Regions from separate parts of the Priestia sp. USM5 genome, predicted to be linked through region 3. Evidence: riboswitches for the same ligand, from Rfam matches in the RefSeq annotation. Region 3 holds a riboswitch; each other region holds the start of a gene.

Region 1 (4,831 bases), 660 kb from region 3:
CAGGCTGCATCCGGGATTAAAAGAAGAACGACAGTGAGGGCAAGTCGAGTTACAGGTTAAATATTCATTAATTGAGAGCTCATGTTTACATACTCCGCAAAGAATAGCTTTTTCATTAAACATAGATGTTGGCCATCTTTTAATGTCGTGATCCGCATGTGCGTTATGACATTGATAGCATGGATAATATGTATAACAGCAATAAAATTTTATTGCGATAATATCTTTATCCGTATGATAGTGCGTACAGCGCGTTTCGGAATCCACTGTGTCACCTTTTACTGCAGGTACAGATTTGTTCATTATCATCACTCCTTATGAAAAGTATAGCATGCTTTTATACGCCTTATCATACATATGTAAAAAGAAAAATGCTATAATAAAACCATCGTTTTACATGTCAGATCGCATGATAAAAAGATTAGATAAAAATTGATGTCAAAACAGATCGATTAAGTGATGCAAAGAGAGGAAGAAAAAATGAGTAAGCAAGTTATCGTTTTTACCGGAGGCGGAACAGCGGGGCACGTAACGCCAAACATTGCCATCATGAAAGAATTAGACAGTGAAAAATGGGATATCCATTATGTCGGTTCTCACAATGGTATTGAGAAAGAATTAATTACAAAATTAAACGTTCCATATCATGCGATTTCAAGCGGGAAGCTGCGTCGATACGTAGATATGGAAAATGTAAAAGATGTATTTCGAGTAGCAAAAGGGGTTGGCGATGCACGTCGCGTGCTGAAAAAACTAAAGCCTTCTCTTGTTTTTTCAAAAGGCGGTTTCGTCACAGTTCCTGTGGTAATGGCTGCTAAATCTTTAAACATTCCCGTGTTCATTCATGAAAGTGATTTAACACCGGGACTGGCAAATAAAATTGCGCAGAAATTTGCCACTAAAATTTTTACTTCTTTTGATGAAGCCGCAAACTACTTTCCAAAAGAAAAAGTGCAGGTTGTTGGTTCACCTATTCGAAAAGAGCTATTTAGCGGAAGCGCAGCGAACGGGGAAAGCTGGCTACGCTTTTATGATAAGCGCCCCATTTTAACGATTATGGGCGGAAGTTTAGGAGCACGCCGTATTAATGAAATCGTTCGAGAGTCTTTGCCTGAACTGCAAAAGAAATTCCAAATTGTACACCTTTGCGGAAAAGGCAATATTGATACAAGCCTTGAAAAAGAGTCAGGCTACCGTCAGTTAGAATACGTAAACGAACAGCTTCCTGATGTTCTAGCGGCAACTGATTATGTGATTACACGCGGTGGATCCAATGCCATTTTTGAGTTTTTAGCTCTTCATAAACCGATGATGATTATTCCTTTATCAAAAGCACAGAGTCGCGGAGATCAAATTTTAAATGCACAATCTTTTAAGAAAAAAGGCTACTGTATGGTTGTAGAAGAAGAACAGTTAACAAAAGAACTGTTTTTGCGTGAAGTAAATGAGCTTCAGCAGCAAGCAAGTACGATGAAGCGTACAATGCGTGAAGCAACAAAAACGGATGCCATTTCAATTCTTGTAAATGAAATTGAGAAAATGAGCTAAAAAAGAGACTGAAACAGACGTATGTTAGCCGAAGTGAAAAACGAACCATTGATCAAGGTATTTGATTAGTGGTTCGTTTTTTTTTAAAATCTATTATTTTAAAATAATGAATAAACATAGAAAAATAAAGCTTTTAAAATTTCAAAAAATGTTGTTGACAGTAAATTTTAACAGGAGTAAGATTACTCTCATGAAACGTTCCACTGTGAAACGCTGAGTCTTTTCTGAAAGAGAAGGAAAGAGCGGAGGACCCAATTATCAGGGGTGAATCTCTTAATTGAGTAGGGTTACTTTCTTGACCCGAACCCGTCAGCTAACTTCGTAAGCGTTAAGAGAGAGGATGGTGTAATCGTGGTCGTTTTCTATAACAGCGGATAGTACGCTCCTTTCAAAATATAGGTGAAAGGAGCGTCAGGATGCATTTATCTAAGCAAATGATTCAAATGATTGAATATCGGGCCATGTGCGATCAGCAATCTTTTGATCTAGCAAACCGCTATTTGTCTACGTTAGCTAATCAAAGTTTTAAACGCAGCAGTAAAAACTATTATTAAGTCTAAAAATTAAATAACAAATATACGCTTAATCAATTATGAGCGGGGGACCCAATATTTTGTACGTATGTACTAGGGGTGAATCTCTTAACTGAGTAGGGTTACTTCCATAACCCGAATCCGACAGCTAACTCCGTAAGCGTTTTGGGAGTAAAAAATTCGTGTCAATCACGGCTTATTTGTCGTGCATTAAACCGCGGAAGAGAACTCTCTTCTGCGGTTTTTTAGTGGAAAAAAATAGCATCACGTCTCACCTTTAGCTTTCTTGGACGTGATGGTTTATGTAAAGCAATAGTTACTAAGCTTAGAAGCTATCATTTTTGTTAGGAAAAAGTCAGGAGGGAGCAACGTGGATATAATCATGCTTGGAACACTTGCCATATTAACAGCTGCTATGTACGGAATTATTTGCTGGTCGTCTCATGTAGTAGATGAAAGAGAGGAGAAGTGAACGTGTCGTTCATTTTGTTAGGTATTTCAGTTCTCGTTTTAATTTATTTAGTGTATGTACTGTTAAATCCAGAACAATTTTAATAAGCGGAGGAATAAAAAGTGGGGATTTTTCTACTATCAGTTGCGCTGCTGCTTGTTTTTGTAGCGCTTATTGCAAAGCCCGTAGGTATTTATATAGCGAATGTGTTTTCAAACGATAAAAACACTAGCTTGATAGGAAAGATAGAAACGGTGATGTTTAAAGCAGCAGGAATTAAAGGGCTTAATCAGACGTGGAAGCAATATGCATTTGCTCTTGTTTTGGCGAATACGTTTATGATTTTTGTGGTGTACCTTATCTTCCGGTTTCAGGGGGTACTGCCGCTTAACCCAAGCCACATCAAAGGAATGGATCCGGCACTCGCTTTTAACACGGCCATTAGTTTTATGACAAATACGAACTTGCAGCACTACAGCGGCGAATCAGGTTTGTCCTATTTCTCGCAGATGGCAGCCGTTGTATTTATGATGTTTGCAGCACCAGCAACGGCACTTGCAGTAGCAATCGCTTTTATTCGCGGGCTAGCAGGGAAGGAAATGGGAAACTTTTTTGTTGACTTTGTAAAATCAATTACGCGTATTTTACTTCCTATCGCTTTTATAACAGGCATTTTATTTATGTTTTTAGGTGTCCCTCAAACGTTAAGCGGAACGGTGACTGCCCATACAATAGAAGGGGCAACACAGCAAATAGCAAGGGGACCAGTTGCTTCTTTTCTTTCAATCAAAGAGCTAGGCAACAACGGAGGGGGATTTTTTGGTGTCAATTCAGCTCATCCATTTGAAAATCCTAATGCGTGGAGCAATGTATTACAAATCGTCCTTATGCTGTTATTGCCAACAGCCCTTCCTTTTACGTACGGAAAAATGATTGGACAGCGTAAACAAGGCCGCATCTTGTTTGTAGCGATGAGTATGCTGTTTATCGTTATTTTAAGCACAGCGTTTGTAACAGAGTGGGGAGGCAATCCAAGACTTGGTGCTTTTCATCTAAATGAAGCGAGCGGTTATATGGAAGGGAAAGAAGTCCGTTTTGGTGTCGGCATGTCGACGCTTTACGCCATCGTGACGACAGCAAGTGAAACAGGTGCAGTCAACACCATGCACGATACCCTGACGCCTCTTACCGGGTTATTAACGCTTGGAAATATGATGTTAAATACCGTATTTGGCGGTGTCGGAGCAGGATTTATGAATGTTATGATGTACGTCATCATTGCCGTATTTTTATCAGGTTTAATGGTTGGAAGAACACCAGAATACGTAGGTAAAAAAATTGAAGGAAAAGAAATGAAGCTAATCGCCGTGACGCTTATTCTGCAGCCGCTGCTAATTTTAGGAGGAACAGCCGTAGCACTTACCACTCATTTAGGAATGGAAGGTATATCAAACCCTGGCTTTCACGGCTTAAGTCAGGCACTGTACGAATTTACGTCGTCAGCAGCAAACAATGGGTCCGGTTTTGAAGGACTCGGTGACGCAACGCCGTTTTGGAACATTTCTACGGGAATTGTTATGTATATTGGACGCTACTTCGGACTAATTACAATGCTGGCGGTATCGAGCTCACTAGCATCTAAGCAGCTTGTTCCCGAAACACCTGGAACATTTAAAACGGATACGTCTTTATTTAGCGGCATTTTAATTGGAACTACCGTTATTGTAGGAGCACTTACGTTTTTCCCAGTGCTTGTGCTTGGGCCGGTTGCTGAGTATTTAACACTGTAATCAAGAAAGCGGAGGATCATAATGAATAAACGGAATTTTGCAAATAATATTGAATTGGATCGCAACAGTCATATTCAAGGTTCTGTAGATAAACAAGCTTCATCGATTTTTATTCAATCAGTAAAGCAGGCGTTTATCAAGCTCAGCCCAAGAACGATGATAAAAAACCCTATCATGTTCGTAGTAGAAATCGGGTTTATAATTACGCTTTTTTTAGCCGTTGTTCCGGACCTTTTCGGAGAAAGTACAGTAAGCACAGGATTTAATGTTGCCGTATCTCTCGTGTTATTTTTCACCATTGTTTTTGCTAATTTTGCAGAAGCATTAGCAGAAGGACGAGGAAAAGCACAGGCAAACTCATTAAAGAAATCGAAAGGCGATATTACAGCTAATCAGCTTCAAAACGGGCAAATGATACAAGTTCCGGCATCGCAACTAAAAAAAGGAGACATCGTCGTCGTTTCACAAGGCGAAATGATTCCTGGAGATGGAGAAATTATTAAAGGACT
Region 2 (4,831 bases), 130 kb from region 3:
CCTGCTTGTTCTATCACAAATGGTTTCGGTGGAGCCGGCGCATATTCAGATGGGAAGTTTAATATCACCAGTGAATTTGGAGGCTGGATGACGGATTATCTGTCTGAATCACAGGTGGTAGATTTAATTAAATACGTGGATGAAATTAATTTAAAACACGGAGCAACCGATACGATTACGGATCCGTTAACTGATAAAGTTCGTGAAATTGAAAAACGCGGATACGCAGCAGGATTAAAGCTATTGCGTGCCCAAGTGCGTCATTTAGGAACAGAGCAAAATTTAGAAATTTTAAAAAGCATTTATGAATACTTAAAAGAAAAAATTGATATGCAGTATAAAACGGAAGTAGCCGATTTAATAACAGAAAAAGAAGATGGTCAGCATATCGTGCGCGGTATTGAATTGAAGAATGGTGACAGAATTACGGCTGATAAAGTCGTGGTTTCACCAGGTCGAGACGGCTCGAAGTGGATGAGCGACTTATTAAAAAAACGCCGTTTGAAAATGATTAACAATCAAGTAGACATCGGTGTTCGAGTAGAAACATCTAACGTTGTTATGGAAGAAATCAACAAGCACTTGTACGAAGGGAAATTTATTTATAATACGTCTGTAGGTACAAGAGTCAGAACGTTCTGCAGCAATCCTTCAGGGCATGTGGTAGTAGAGAATCATTCAGGGATTATGTTAGCAAATGGACACGCATACAAAGATCCGAAGCTTGGAAGTCAAAATACGAACTTTGCGCTGCTTGTTTCTCATAAATTTTCGGATCCATTTGATCAGCCGAACGAATATGCGCACGAAGTATCAAGATTAGCTAATATGCTGTCAAACGGAGGCTTAGTTGTTCAAAAGTATGGAGATATTTTAAAGGGGCGCCGTTCAACAGCGAATCGAATTAAAGAAGGCTTTTTAGAACCAACGTTAAAAGAAGCTGTCCCTGGTGATTTGGGTTTAGTGCTTCCATACAATACAATGAAAAGCTTAATTGAAATGACAGAAGCACTGGATCATGTAACGCCTGGGTTAGCATCTGAACATACGCTGTTTTACGGTGTGGAAGCGAAATTTTACTCCGCCCGTCCGAAGTTAAACGATAAGTTTGAAACTGAAATTTCCGGTTTATACGTGGGAGGAGACGGAGCTGGTATTACGCGAGGACTCGCGCAGGCAAGTGCGTGTGGTGTGTGGGTAGCGCGTGACATTGTTGAAAAATTAAAGAATCGTAAAGCAAGTTCTGAACCTGTTACTGTATAAAAAAAGAGGCCGTCACGGCCTCTTTTTTTTATGGGTTAAATAACGAGAGGGAATAAGTAAAAAGTAAAGAACTTGTACCGCTCCAACTCCGATAGTTTTATATGATAATTACCCGCTCCTTTTTTAAAAGATAGTAGGAAATCTATACTTCTATCTTGAGCAGAATTAAGTAGAATAAGGGGAATTGATAATGTCGATTTCTTCGCATCAATAAAGTCAGTGAAATTTTAGGGAGTGTATATCAAGCAGTACAAGGATAAAATCAACAGTTGGAAAGAGTTATTTTTTTGATAAGTAAAATATTTATGGAAGCAGTAAAGTACATGGATATTAGAATAATTATACATATTTATGAATGATATTAATGAGAAGAAAGTTCACTTTATAAACTATTTTTTGAATTAATTTTTTATCCATTAGATTGTAAGTCTTGTTAAATAGGTGTTTTTGGTTCATTGAAATATGGTGTAAATATTTTAAAATATAACAATTCTCAACTTTTTACGATAAAATCATGCATTGTTTTTGAATAAAAACTTGACAGGAATACATAAAATGAATTTTAATTAAAGTAACAATTATTATCATGCAAAAATATTAAAGAAAATTATTTGCTTAAACTCTTTTGTTTTATAAGAGAACGGAGGACCCATATTTGTGCGTAATGTACTTGGGGTGAATCTTGAATGAATCAAGTAGGGTAACTCACGTACCCGAATCCGACAGCTAACTCCGTAAGCATTCAGTGAGGGAATAACAGGTCTATGAAACCATGATATTCTCATGGTTTTTTGTATAGCTAAAAATATTCCTAAACTATTAATCTGAAAATTTTTAATATATTGTATATTTTGAGTGTTATCACCCTCAATGCATGGTAAAATAAGTATAGTAGTTAGAATCATTCTAATATAATTTATTTATGGGAGGTAAATCTATGAAGCTATCGACAAAGATCATTATCGCGCTAATTGCTGGTGCTGTTGTAGGAGTGTTGATTAATGCTTTTGCTCCAAGTGCTTTTGCTCCGCTGGACAAGTACTTGTTTACGCCGCTTGGGCAAATTTTCTTAAGCTTAATTAAAATGCTTGTTGTACCAATTGTGTTTTTCTCTATCACGTTAGGCGTAGCAGGTTTAGGAGATCCTAAAAAACTGGGAAGAATCGGGGCAAAAACAGTTTCGTACTTCCTAGTGACAACAACCGTTGCTATTGTAATTGGTTTATTATTAGCGTTTGTTATTAAACCAGGAACATTTGGATCTTTTGATACACAAAACGCTTCTTTTAAAGCTGAAAAAGCACCACCGGTTGGAGAGACATTCTTAAATATGATTCCAGTCAATCCAATCCAAGCGATGGCTGAAGGGAATATGCTTCAACTTATCGTTTTCTCTATCTTTATCGGTTTTGGTATTACGATGCTTGGAAGTAAAACCAAAGGGCTTTATAATTTACTCGAGCAAGGCAATGAATTGATGATGTACCTTGTAAATCTAGTGATGAAGTTTGCTCCTTACGGAACATTTGGGCTTCTTGCAACAGCGGTTGGAAGTCAAGGCTGGCAGGCAATTAAAGCGATGGGGCTTTACATGATTGTAGTCGTGCTCGCACTGTTCATCCATTCGATTGTAACATATGGGGGGTCAGTCGCTCTTATGGCCAGACGTAACCCTATTGAATTTTTTAAAGGTTTTGCTCCTGCGATGACAGTTGGATTCAGTACATCAAGCAGTAGTGCAACGCTTCCGATTTCAATGAATGTGGCTCAAAAAAATCTTCGTGTCCCGGAGTCCATCAGCAGTTTTGTTCAGCCGTTAGGTGCTACCATTAACATGGATGGAACAGCAATTATGCAAGGTGTCGCGACTATTTTTATTGCGCAAGTATACGGCGTTGACCTGTCGCTGGGTGCTCTTGTGACGGTTGTATTAACAGCGGTGCTTGCTAGTATTGGTACAGCAGGCGTGCCGGGAGTTGGTCTCATTATGCTAGCGATGGTATTGAGTTCGGTTGGCCTGCCTGTAGCAGGTATCGGATTGATTATCGGGATTGATCGCTTGCTTGATATGCTTCGTACATCTGTAAATATTACGGGAGACGCTGCGTGTGCCGTTATTGTGGCTGAGTCAGAAGCAAAGCGTATCGATAAATCTGTAACGCAATCGGCTTAATAAATGTAAAAGCTCTAGCTATATGCTAGGGCTTTTTTTATTGGCAAGAAACTCTTCTTTTCAGCATACAGTTTAATAAGAGTATGTGTTTGAAAGGAGAGTGCGGAAATGAATAAGACCCATGTGATAAAGCCGCTGCTCGACGACGACTACCCAGTTATTTCATATGGAAAAGGAATTTATTTGTACGACCAAGATGGAAAAAAGTACATAGATGCTTCGTCAGGGGCAGTTACAGCAAGTATCGGACACGGCGTAAAAGAAATTATTGATGCGATGACGGATCAGGCACAGAAAGTTGCGTTTGTATATCGGTCGCAGTTTACAAGCGATCCGACGGAAGCCTTAGCTAAGAAACTATGTGAATTAAGCAGCAATCATTTCCAGTGGAGCTTTTTTGTTAACAGCGGGACAGAAGCGACTGAAACGGCTATGAAAACAGCCATTCAGCATTTTCAAGAGCAAGGAAAGCCAACCAAAACAAAGGTTTTGTCACGCTGGATGAGCTATCACGGTATTACAATAGGAGCGCTGTCTATGTCAGGGCACGTTGGAAGACGAAAACGTTTCTCGTCTTTGCTTGAAGATTATCCTTCGGTTTCACCTCCTTATTGCTATCGATGTCCGTTTCATCAAACCTATCCATCCTGTAATCTTGCTTGTGCACACGAATTGGAAACAGTTATCAAACGAACCGGCCCTGAACATATTGCTGCTTTTATTACAGAGCCCATTGTAGGAGCTGCCGGAGCAGCTCTTACACCTCCACCCGGTTATTATGAAGTGATAAGAGAAATTTGTGATAAATATGATGTGTTATGGATAGCCGATGAAGTCATGACTGGAGTTGGGCGTACAGGCGTGATGTTTGCATATGAGCACTGGGGAGCTAAACCAGACATCATGACGCTTGGAAAAGGAGTGGGAGCAGGATATACACCGATAGCCGTTACGTTAGCTAGCAGCAAAACGATTGAACCTATCATGAACGGATCCAAATTAATTATGAGCGGCCATACGCTAAGCGCTAATCCGCTGTCAGCGGCTGTAGGGCTAGCTGTCTTAGCCTATATTGAAAAGAACGATCTTGTTCAACAAGTAGCGCTGAAAGGAGCCTATTTAGTAAAAAAATTGAAGGAGCTTCAACTTCTTTACCCTATCATTGGTGATATTCGTGGCAAAGGCTTACTAGTTGGTCTTGAGCTTGTACAAAATCCACAAACGAAGGAGCCTTTTTCATCCTCCGAAAATATGACGGCGCGCGTAATAAGTAAAGCCCATAAAAATGGTCTTCTCCTTTATCCTTCACAAGCAGGAACAGATGGAGTAGAAGGAGACGGTATTATTATTGCGCCGCCATTTACGATTACTCATCGCCAACTTGATGAAGCGGTC
Region 3 (4,831 bases):
TTTTGGTTTTTCATTTATCGTTGTTTTATTTATCCTATTAGTAATCGTAGGGTGTTCTTGCTACTACTAATTTCTAGAGAGGATGAACATCATTCATCCTCTCCTATTTCAAAAAAACCATGCTTTCGCATGGCTACATACCGATTAGATGAATGAGTAGAGGAACTCATTGTTCGGCAATATTGAAGAAATTTTTGGTTTTTACTTCCGCCTAGTATGCCTTTTTTGAAGGGGACTATGCGCAAATAAAGTTAACGTTTAAAAGCGAAAGCCAGACGCACCTACAATAACAAGTAAAACAAATAACACAACGATTAACGCAAAATTTTGTTTTCCCACGTACCATCCCTCACTTCCTGTTATCTGCTTTTAGTGTATGCAACAGCTTGGCAAAATGTTTAGGACAGGGGTGCGGATTTTTCCAATGAGAAAAACCTTCAAATTTCGCCAAAAAAAGTGAATCATATTTTTGTTTCTTTCGTTATATATAGTAAGAGATTTTTTTACTATAAAAAAGGAGGGGCTTTAATGCGCCGACATTCCAAATTGCCCATTGTTCTTGTTTTTGCCTTCTTTTTATTCATCGCAACTGTTTTGTGCGTAACCTCTTATATGTCTTGAACGTATAAATAATATAAAAAAATCGCCTCATCGAAGGCGATTTTTCTATCCTAGCATTATATCTTCGTTTGGATAGCGAACGGCTTCACGCTTTTGCTTAGATAATGAAAACGCAAGGGTTAATGGCCCCACTTTTCCTAAAAACATGATAAAGATAATAATCACGCGTCCAAAGTATGAAAGCTCAGGAGTTGCTCCCATCGATAACCCCACTGTTCCAAACGCAGAAACCACTTCAAACATAATTTTTATAAACGGCAGGTTTTCTGAGATATTTAATAGAAAAATGGCCCCAAACACAAACATAATCGAAATCATCGTAATGGCTAGTGCCTTAAACACATGAAGAGGAAGAAGCCGTCTCTTTAACAGCACAATATCTTCCCTGCTTCGTAAAAATGCCCATACAGAAAAGACAATCACCACAAACGTTGTTAGTTTAATACCTCCTCCTGTTGACGCACTCCCTGCACCTATGAACATTAACATAACCATTAAAAATATGGTGGAATCATGTAGACTTCCTATATCGATACTATTAAAACCTGCTGTGCGTGTTGTTACCGCTTGAAAATAAGACGCCCACACTTTGTCTCCTAATGACAAACTTCCAAGTGTATGTGAATTGCCGTACTCTAAGAAAAAAATAAAAAGCATGGCAATCACGTTAATGGCAAACGTGCTGATAATCATAATTTTTGAATGCAGCGTTAGTTTTTTATACGATTTTTTTACCCACATATCAGCAAGAACGGTAAATCCTAACCCACCAATAATAAACAAAAAGGAAATCGTTATGTTAATAACGGGATCTCCTACATACTGAACTAAGCTGTCAGATAATAGTCCGAACCCTGCGTTATTAAAAGCTGAAATTGAATGAAACAAGCTAAAGAATAGCCCCTTAGACCATCCGAATTCCGGAACCCAGCGTATCGCTAAAAAGATAAGTGCAACAAACTCAATTAAAAATGAAAAGATAAACAGCCTTTTAACTAGCAGGACAACTCCGCCGACGCTCGTTTGATTTAATGCCTGCTGAACGAGCATACGCTCTTTAAATCCAATTTTTTTACCTAGCATCATAAAAATTAGCACGGCAAATGACATAATGCCAAGACCGCCTATTTGAATTAACAGCATAATAATCGTTTGACCGATGACGGTAAAACGCGTACCTGTATCTACGACGGCTAAGCCGGTCACTGTCATAGCGGAAGTAGATGTAAAAAGGGCGTCTACCCACCGGATTGGCTCAGTAGTAGAAAAAGGCATCATTAATAAAAGAGCACCAATAATAATTCCTCCGCCAAAAATGGAGACAAGCAGCTGCGGCGGCGTAAGCCTAACAATTTTTTTTTTCATAAGTTAAACTCCTTCTTCTTCAAAACGGTTTAAATCGCGATTATGTCCGATAACAATCAGCATATCTCCTTGTTCAATTATTTCATGCGCGGTAGGCGAAATCACCATTTCCCCGTCTTTTCGCTGAAAGCCGATAATATTGCAGCCGTACTTGGCACGAATGTTCAAATCAAACAGCGTTTTATTATGAAGCTTTTTAGAAGCGACAATTTCGACAATACTATAATCCTTTGACAGTTCAATGTAATCAATGATCTTTTCTGACACCACGTGATGAGCAATCCGCTTCGCAATATCGCGCTCAGGATGAATGACTTTGTCCGCTCCTATTTTCTCCAGCACTTTTTGATGATACATATTCACCGCTTTTACCCATACTTGCTTAACGCCCATATCTTTTAAAAGCATCGTTGCAAGCACGCTTGCTTCAATATCGTCTCCAAACGAAATAAGAGCATGATCAACGTTACGAATGCCTAGCCCTTTTAAGCTAGCTTCATCAATTGCGTTCGCTTGCACGACATATGTAGCTGAGTTGCTATATTTCTTTACTACCTCCTGATTGCGGTCAATAGCGAGCACATCCACATCCAAATTAGCAAACTCTTCAACCAAACTGCCTCCAAAACGACCTAATCCCAATACAGCAAACTGTTTTTTCATAATGTATTTATTCCTTTCTTCAACTGCTGTGTGTTCTCTTAGCTTATACTTTTTCTAAAAAATTACATGTTTTTCTTAAAAAAAGCGCAAAAAAACACAGGAAGGCTCCTGTGTTTTTTCACACTCTTCCCCCTCAAAACGCTTGCGAAGTTAGCTGTCGGGTTCGGGTTTTAAGAGTAACCCTACCTTTTTAAGGATTCACCCCGGAGCACAATATGTGCGTAAATAATGGGTCCTCCGCTCCGTAATGGATTAAGCGATTTTTATTCAAATGTCTATGATCTATTTTTTAGAATAATCGATTCGATTCATGATACGTTTCACTTCACGAAAGCTATCTTACTCCTGTGGATTTTGTCTGTCAAGATATTTTTAGGGAAGACATCACTTGCGCTGCAAACTGCAAAAATCATATAAATCTAAACTGACAATCAGTTTGTGAAATTGATCAAACAAATTAATAACGGCCAAAAGCTCTAATAGCTGCGTATCACTGTAAAATTTCTTTAATTGATCCATATCAGCATCCGTCAAATCCCTTGGACGCACTCGGTATACATCTATAAATCGAAACAGCAGTCGATCTTTTTCTTCCAGCTCTTTTTCTCTTAACACTTTTTGATTAAGCGTCTTATCGCCTACATATGACATGCTCATACACGTCTCACAGCCGTTAACACCTGCTAGATAAAGCCTGATTTTTTCCTTAGTCTCTCTTTTTACTATATCACTGTTCCAAAGCTTGTCGTATAGCTCATCATACAACCTTTTTACATCTGGAATTAAATTCAGTGCTTTTTCAAAATTTGTTCCCTCTTCGTTTGTTAACAAAACTCTTGCCATTTTTTACTCACTCCTTTTTAATTATTATAGTAAGAAAAATGGAGATTTCAGATAACAAATAAAACATATTATATGCTGTTACTAATCAAATGAAACATTAATATGAAAGAAGGTTTTCAATTGAAAATTGATGAAATTGATTTATCGATTTTGCAGGCACTGCAGCAAAACAGCCGTCTTTCCTTAAGAGAGCTAGGAAAACAAATTAACCTGTCTCCTCCTTCAGTGGCAGAGCGAGTAAGACAGCTAGAGAGCTTTGGTATTATAAAAAGATATACAATCGATATTGATTATGAAAAGCTGCAGTTGCCCGTCTCGTGTTTTATTGAAGTAACCATGAAAAACGGAGAGCACGAGCGTTTTAAAAGATTTATTTCTCAGTATCCCTATGCTTTATTCTGTGAACGCATCGCCGGACAGGCTTGCTTCATTACAAAGCTTCAGCTTCCTCACCTGCACGTACTCGAGCAATTTATTAACGAAATTACACCTTATGCCAAAACGATTTCACACATCGCCCTTTCTCACGTGGAGATGTCTTCTGCATTATTGAGTCATTTAAAAGATGAAAAGTGATTGAAACATACGTTCACCGTACTAACAAAAAGATCCGAACGATTCATCGTTCGGATCTTCTTTCCACTAAACTACTTCTGTCCTAGCCTCTTTTATTCGTCCAAAAGCATAAAAAATAACCCTCCAAAGCTGGAGGGTATAAATTTTCCGAATAATGAAAGTTTTACAACTTCATTCTATCAGGTACCGACATTTCTGTCTACTTAAAAATGTAAAAGAGCTCTCTATTAATAGAAAGCTCTTTTACCTGCTTGTTTTTTGAAAACAATCAATCTATATAAAAGGGAACTACCTAAGGTTGAAAGTCACGTGAAACCTTGGCAGTTGATCCTGGATATACCGGTTGATATGATTCAAAACAAGTTCTTTCATCATTTCTTCTTTGACTTCTGATTCCGTTTTTTTATCTTTTTGTTTTAAAATAAGAATATAATAGACTTTACCCATTTTAATGGGCTTACTACACTCTCCGATGTGCTGTTTTTTTAAAACATCTATAAAAGAGGGAGATAGATTCGAAAGCTTTAGATTATCATCATTCTCTATTTTGCTGATGGTCTGGACATCAGCATATTTTTTTTGAACGTCTTGAAGCGATGTTCCTTTTTGCAGCTCAGCCGCAACGGTCTCGGCATCATGTAAAGTTGTAAAAGTTAGCTGCGAAAAAGATACGCGCGTTACATCATTCTCAATACGTGTATAGTAAGCGTCTAGTTCATCAGACGTAATTTGTTTACGGAAATATTCTTCTAATTTAAACTGA
Region 4 (4,831 bases), 3.2 Mb from region 3:
CGCTAATGCTGTTAATAAAGCAAACACAATCGGTAAACTGTAAGGGATTAACAAACATACGATTACTATCGAGGCGATGACCCATATTCGCTTTTTCCACATACTCTACTATCCCCCAACTAGCTAAGCTATCTCTATATTTATTGATAAAGAAAGGAACCAGTGACTGCTTTTATGTAAGAATAAAATTTGGATATATTTATACCTGATGTTACATATTATAGGGTCAATTTCCATAATAATAAAGGAATTATTATGAAAAAAGCTACTTATTCTAATTTTTTGAATAGAATAAGTAGCTTTTTAATTTATAAATTAGCCGGCTCTCATGACCTCTGTACCTTTTTTAGGGTCAAATTTGCCTTCAGATTTAGACATCACAATTGCTGCTAGTGTGTTTCCTACTAAGTTAACAACCGTACGTGCCATATCCATGATTCTGTCTACTCCCGCAATGAAGGCTAATCCTTCTGCCGGAACGCCGATTGTTCCAAGAGTAGCCAGTAATACAACAAATGATGTTCCTGGCACCGCAGCCATTCCTTTAGATGTAACCATCAATACCAGAATGAGCGTCAGCTGTTGAACGATCGTTAAATCAATACCATACACCTGCGCTAAGAATAACGCTGCAATCGCTTGATAGAGAACAGAACCATCTAGGTTAAATGTATAACCAATTGGTACAACGAACGATACGATAGCTTTTGGACAGCCCATCTTTTCAAGTTTTTCCATAATTCGCGGAAGAACTGTCTCAGAACTAGATGTACTGTATGCTAACAACAGTTCATCTTTCATATAGCGGAATAAGTGGAAAATGTTAATTCCTGCCCATTTCGCAATTCCTCCTAATACAACAAGTAGGAAGAAAATTAACGCTAAGTAAACTAAGATAACAAGCTTTCCTAATGAAAGGAGTGACTCTAAACCGAATTTCGAAACTGTTACACCAATTAAAGCAAATACTCCAATCGGAGCCACTTTCATTACTAGGTTTACCACGTGAAACATTGCGTGAGAAACGCCGTCAAAGAATTGAACAACAGGCTTTCCTCTTTCTCCAATTGCCGCTACTCCAAGTGCGAACAATACTGTAAAGAAGATAATTGCTAGCATGTCCCCTTCAACAATTGACTGGAAAAAGTTTGTCGGAACAATGTGTAAGAACGTTTCAGCCACTGACTTTCCTTCTTGCTGTTCGGATGTTTCAACGTATTGTGAAATATCACTCTTCTGTGCTGAATGAATGTCTACACCTTGTCCAGGGTGAAAAATATTAGCAATCAATACACCGATTACAATTGCGAAAGTTGTAATAATTTCAAAATAGAGAATGGTTTTAACGCCAAGCTTTCCGACCTGTTTACCGCTACCTGCTCCTGCAACTCCAACGACTAAACTTGAGATAACAATTGGAATAACAATCATCTTAATCAATCTTAAGAACAAGTCTCCCAGCGGCTGCAGGTATGTTACTACACGCGGATCGTTAAACCAAATTACTCCTACAAGAACACCGAGGATTAAACCGGTAAAAATCTGCGTAGCCAAACCAAAACGAATTTTTTTCATAGATGTACCTCCCCAAAGATGTATGACATTTGTATATACTTTTCTGAAAAAACAAAAAAAGACTATTCTTAAGAAAGAACAGCCTTTTACTTACGCTATTTTGGGCTCTTTCTCTCAATAAAGCAAACGAGGTTAACTGTCGGATTCGGAATTGAGAGTTTCCTACCTTTTGTAAGGATTCACCCCAAGGCAGCTTTACTGCCGATAATGATTCCCCCGCTCTATACGATTAAGCTTATTATTCAATTTTTATAAAATTAAAACGATCTATACGTTGTCATACGTTTTTTACAGTCAATAAAACTAAACAGAAGTCTTACTTTTACTTAACTTTATACTGCACAAATATTAATTTACTATTTTTCGACACGTTTTGTCAATACCCATGTTTATAAAACGCTTTCAAAAGACAATAATATATATTTATGCAAAAAAGCTATTGCAATGTTGCAATAGCTTTTTCTTGCTTTTTAAGTCTTTATCAGAAGTTTAAATGGCTATAAAATACGCTTATTTATTTTATAAAAATACAAAATATAGAATAGCCGCTAAGACAATTCGATAAATGGCAAACGGAACTAATTTAATGCGGTTGATTAATTTTAAGAAAAAGCGAATCGATATAAGCGCAAAAATAAAGGCGCTGATAAAACCAGCAATAAAAAACGGTAGTGCATCTGATGTGAAATACTGCCAGTTTTTAACCAATGAAAGTCCACTTGCTCCTGCCATAATTGGCACTGCCATAATAAATGTAAAATCTGCGGCTGCCTTATGGCTCATTCCAAGAAGAACCCCTCCTGAAATCGTTGAGCCTGAACGAGAAAAACCTGGCCAAAGAGCAATACATTGAAACAGTCCTATACCTAGTGCTTGTCCATAAGACATTTGGTCCACCGTCTCTACACGCGGACGTTTAGGTCCAAACAAATCTGCTAGAATCATTAATACAGCTCCGACCACTAAGCCAATTAGCACCGTATTTAAAGAAAACAAATGTTCATCAATGTAATCATCAAACAAAAGTCCTAACACTCCTGCGGGTAACAAACCAACAATTACTTGCATTAAATTTAAGCGATTTGTCGGTCCAATTGCAGCAGCTGGTTTTTTTCCCAATCCTAATAAATTAATAAAACGATCTTTAAAAATAACAACTACTGCTAAGATCGAGCCTAGCTGAATAACAATCTTAAATGTATTAGCTACTGGAGATGAAAATAATTCTTTTGAATTTAACCACAGGTCATCCACAATAATCATATGCCCAGTTGACGAAACGGGAGCAAACTCTGTTAAACCTTCTACAATCCCTAAAATGATTGCTACAATAATTTCCCACATAAAGCTATGTACCTTGCCTTTCTTTCAAATTAATAAGCTTATCGCTTCGTTTTACATGCTCAACTATTTTCCTATTTTGACACTTGCTTTTTTATCATAATTGTTAAAACTATGAAATACAATGTGTATTTGCAAAAAGATAAGAATCTTTAATAATTTGTAATAAAAAGCTTACATGCTACAACCAAAAAACACGATATCAGCTTTTATTTATTTTAAAAAGCAGTCACTATGTTCAGTATAAATTCTGGTCCCTTAGCTAAAAATGAATCATCTAGACTATTTTTCTTTAGTGTGAAAAAATGACTAAATTATTATGTTTTTTCCATCCCCCTTTACTGTCATCTATCATTTTATTCCAATAGGGCTGACTTATACGACATATCCCCTAAGTAATTTGAAACTTTTTTCTCTCTTTTCTCGTATATAGTAGTATCTTTTTTAGGAGGCTTTTTACTATGAATGGAAATGTACGTACAATGAAATGGGTCACTGCTGGGTATGAAGCCTTGCTGGGAATTCCTTTAATTGGCGCGGGGATTGTTATGGGCTTTAGCTATACTCCTCTTTTTATTGGATTTATTCTTCATGCTATCACACTCATTTTAGCTAATAGACGAGGGTTATCTGCTTATGGAAACATACTAGGACTTGTTACCTCACTGGTTGCTTGGATTCCATTTTTGGGATTTATCATGCATATTATTACAGCTATTGTGATTGCAATCGATGCTGCTAGACAACGCTAATTGTCTAGCTTTTTTTATTTAAGGGTTGATTTTTTACCGAATGATGGTAAACTTAAGCCGTAAATTGAATAATTTGAATGTTATTTCTACTAGGGGTGTCTGATAGCTCAGACTGAGAGAAGAGTGCAATAAAACTCTTTAACCCTTTGAACCTGATTTGGGTTATACCAGCGGAGGGAAGTAGTCTTGAAAAGAATAGTATAGTTTTATTCTTTTTTTGCCTATTCCATCGGGTTCTGTCTATCACAGAACCCGATTTTTTTTATGGTTCGGTATAGCTACACTTTATGCGAAACCGGAGGAATATGTAATGTCAAAACAAAATGTATCAGTTTCTATGAAAAAGCCTTTTCCAAACAGTCACAAAGTATATGTCCAAGGATCCAGACAAGACCTTAAAGTACCTATGCGTGAAATTCATCAGTCTCCTACTACAGGGTCTTTTGGTGAAGAAGAAAATAGTCCCGTACGTGTATACGACACGAGCGGTGTTTATACAGATCCCTCTTATGAAATTAATTTACAAAAAGGATTACCGGCTCTGCGCGAAAAGTGGATTGCAGAACGAAACGATGTAGAAACATATCAAGGCCGTACGGTTCAGCCACAGGATAACGGTTATTATGACGGTGATCCAAGAGATCAGTACGAGCGCTTTATCACTAAACGTTTACCTTTGCGCGCGAAAAAAAATCAAAATGTAACGCAAATGCACTATGCGAAAAAAGGAATCATCACGCCCGAAATGGAATTTATCGCTATTCGTGAACAGATGAATCCTGAAGTTGTGCGTGAAGAAGTAGCAAGAGGACGTGCAATTATCCCTAATAATATCAATCACCCTGAGAGCGAACCGATGATTATCGGCCGCAAATTCCATGTGAAAATTAATGCTAATATCGGAAATTCAGCTATTCGTTCAGCTATTGAAGATGAAGTAGAAAAAATGACATGGGCAACGCGTTGGGGAGCCGATACAATTATGGATCTATCAACTGGAAAGGATATTCACACAACACGCGAATGGATTATCCGCAACTCGCCTGTTCCTGTAGGGACCGTTCCTATTTACCAAGCGCTTGAAAAAGTAAAAGGCGTAGCAGAAGATCTAACGTGGGAAGCATACCGCGATACATTAATTGAACAAGCAGAACAAGGTGTTG

Evidence for each region. Region 3 has a riboswitch for cyclic di-AMP ahead of ACWATA_RS05100 (potassium channel family protein). Riboswitches for the same ligand answer to the same signal wherever they lie in the genome.
Region 1: another riboswitch for cyclic di-AMP. It lies ahead of kdpF (K(+)-transporting ATPase subunit F); the one in region 3 lies ahead of ACWATA_RS05100 (potassium channel family protein).
Region 2: another riboswitch for cyclic di-AMP. It lies ahead of ACWATA_RS04405 (dicarboxylate/amino acid:cation symporter); the one in region 3 lies ahead of ACWATA_RS05100 (potassium channel family protein).
Region 4: another riboswitch for cyclic di-AMP. It lies ahead of gltT (glutamate/proton symporter GltT); the one in region 3 lies ahead of ACWATA_RS05100 (potassium channel family protein).

What each region holds. Positions count from the first base shown of each region.
Region 1 is NZ_JBSGKN010000001.1:1,653,416-1,658,246, forward strand. It holds gene ACWATA_RS09110 (CHY zinc finger protein) at 1-303, opposite strand, end outside; gene murG (undecaprenyldiphospho-muramoylpentapeptide beta-N-acetylglucosaminyltransferase) at 481-1,548, shown strand; cyclic di-AMP (ydaO/yuaA leader) riboswitch at 1,750-1,892, shown strand; gene ACWATA_RS09120 (hypothetical protein) at 1,965-2,102, shown strand; cyclic di-AMP (ydaO/yuaA leader) riboswitch at 2,118-2,258, shown strand; gene kdpF (K(+)-transporting ATPase subunit F) at 2,556-2,636, shown strand; gene kdpA (potassium-transporting ATPase subunit KdpA) at 2,661-4,322, shown strand; gene kdpB (potassium-transporting ATPase subunit KdpB) at 4,344-4,831, shown strand, end outside.
Region 2 is NZ_JBSGKN010000001.1:860,196-865,026, forward strand. It holds gene ACWATA_RS04400 (NAD(P)/FAD-dependent oxidoreductase) at 1-1,263, shown strand, start outside; cyclic di-AMP (ydaO/yuaA leader) riboswitch at 1,866-2,020, shown strand; gene ACWATA_RS04405 (dicarboxylate/amino acid:cation symporter) at 2,201-3,436, shown strand; gene ACWATA_RS04410 (aspartate aminotransferase family protein) at 3,545-4,831, shown strand, end outside.
Region 3 is NZ_JBSGKN010000001.1:990,280-995,110, reverse strand. It holds gene ACWATA_RS05115 (YjcZ family sporulation protein) at 1-70, shown strand, start outside; gene ACWATA_RS05110 (YjcZ family sporulation protein) at 259-339, opposite strand; gene ACWATA_RS05105 (TrkH family potassium uptake protein) at 667-1,986, opposite strand; gene ACWATA_RS05100 (potassium channel family protein) at 1,990-2,649, opposite strand; cyclic di-AMP (ydaO/yuaA leader) riboswitch at 2,774-2,918, opposite strand; gene ACWATA_RS05095 (carboxymuconolactone decarboxylase family protein) at 3,034-3,492, opposite strand; gene ACWATA_RS05090 (Lrp/AsnC family transcriptional regulator) at 3,613-4,068, shown strand; gene ACWATA_RS05085 (peptidyl-prolyl cis-trans isomerase) at 4,357-4,831, opposite strand, start outside.
Region 4 is NZ_JBSGKN010000001.1:4,207,959-4,212,789, forward strand. It holds gene ytvI (sporulation integral membrane protein YtvI) at 1-102, opposite strand, end outside; gene gltT (glutamate/proton symporter GltT) at 316-1,575, opposite strand; cyclic di-AMP (ydaO/yuaA leader) riboswitch at 1,682-1,821, opposite strand; gene ACWATA_RS22120 (undecaprenyl-diphosphate phosphatase) at 2,095-2,919, opposite strand; gene ACWATA_RS22125 (hypothetical protein) at 3,378-3,668, shown strand; TPP riboswitch at 3,750-3,864, shown strand; gene thiC (phosphomethylpyrimidine synthase ThiC) at 3,979-4,831, shown strand, end outside.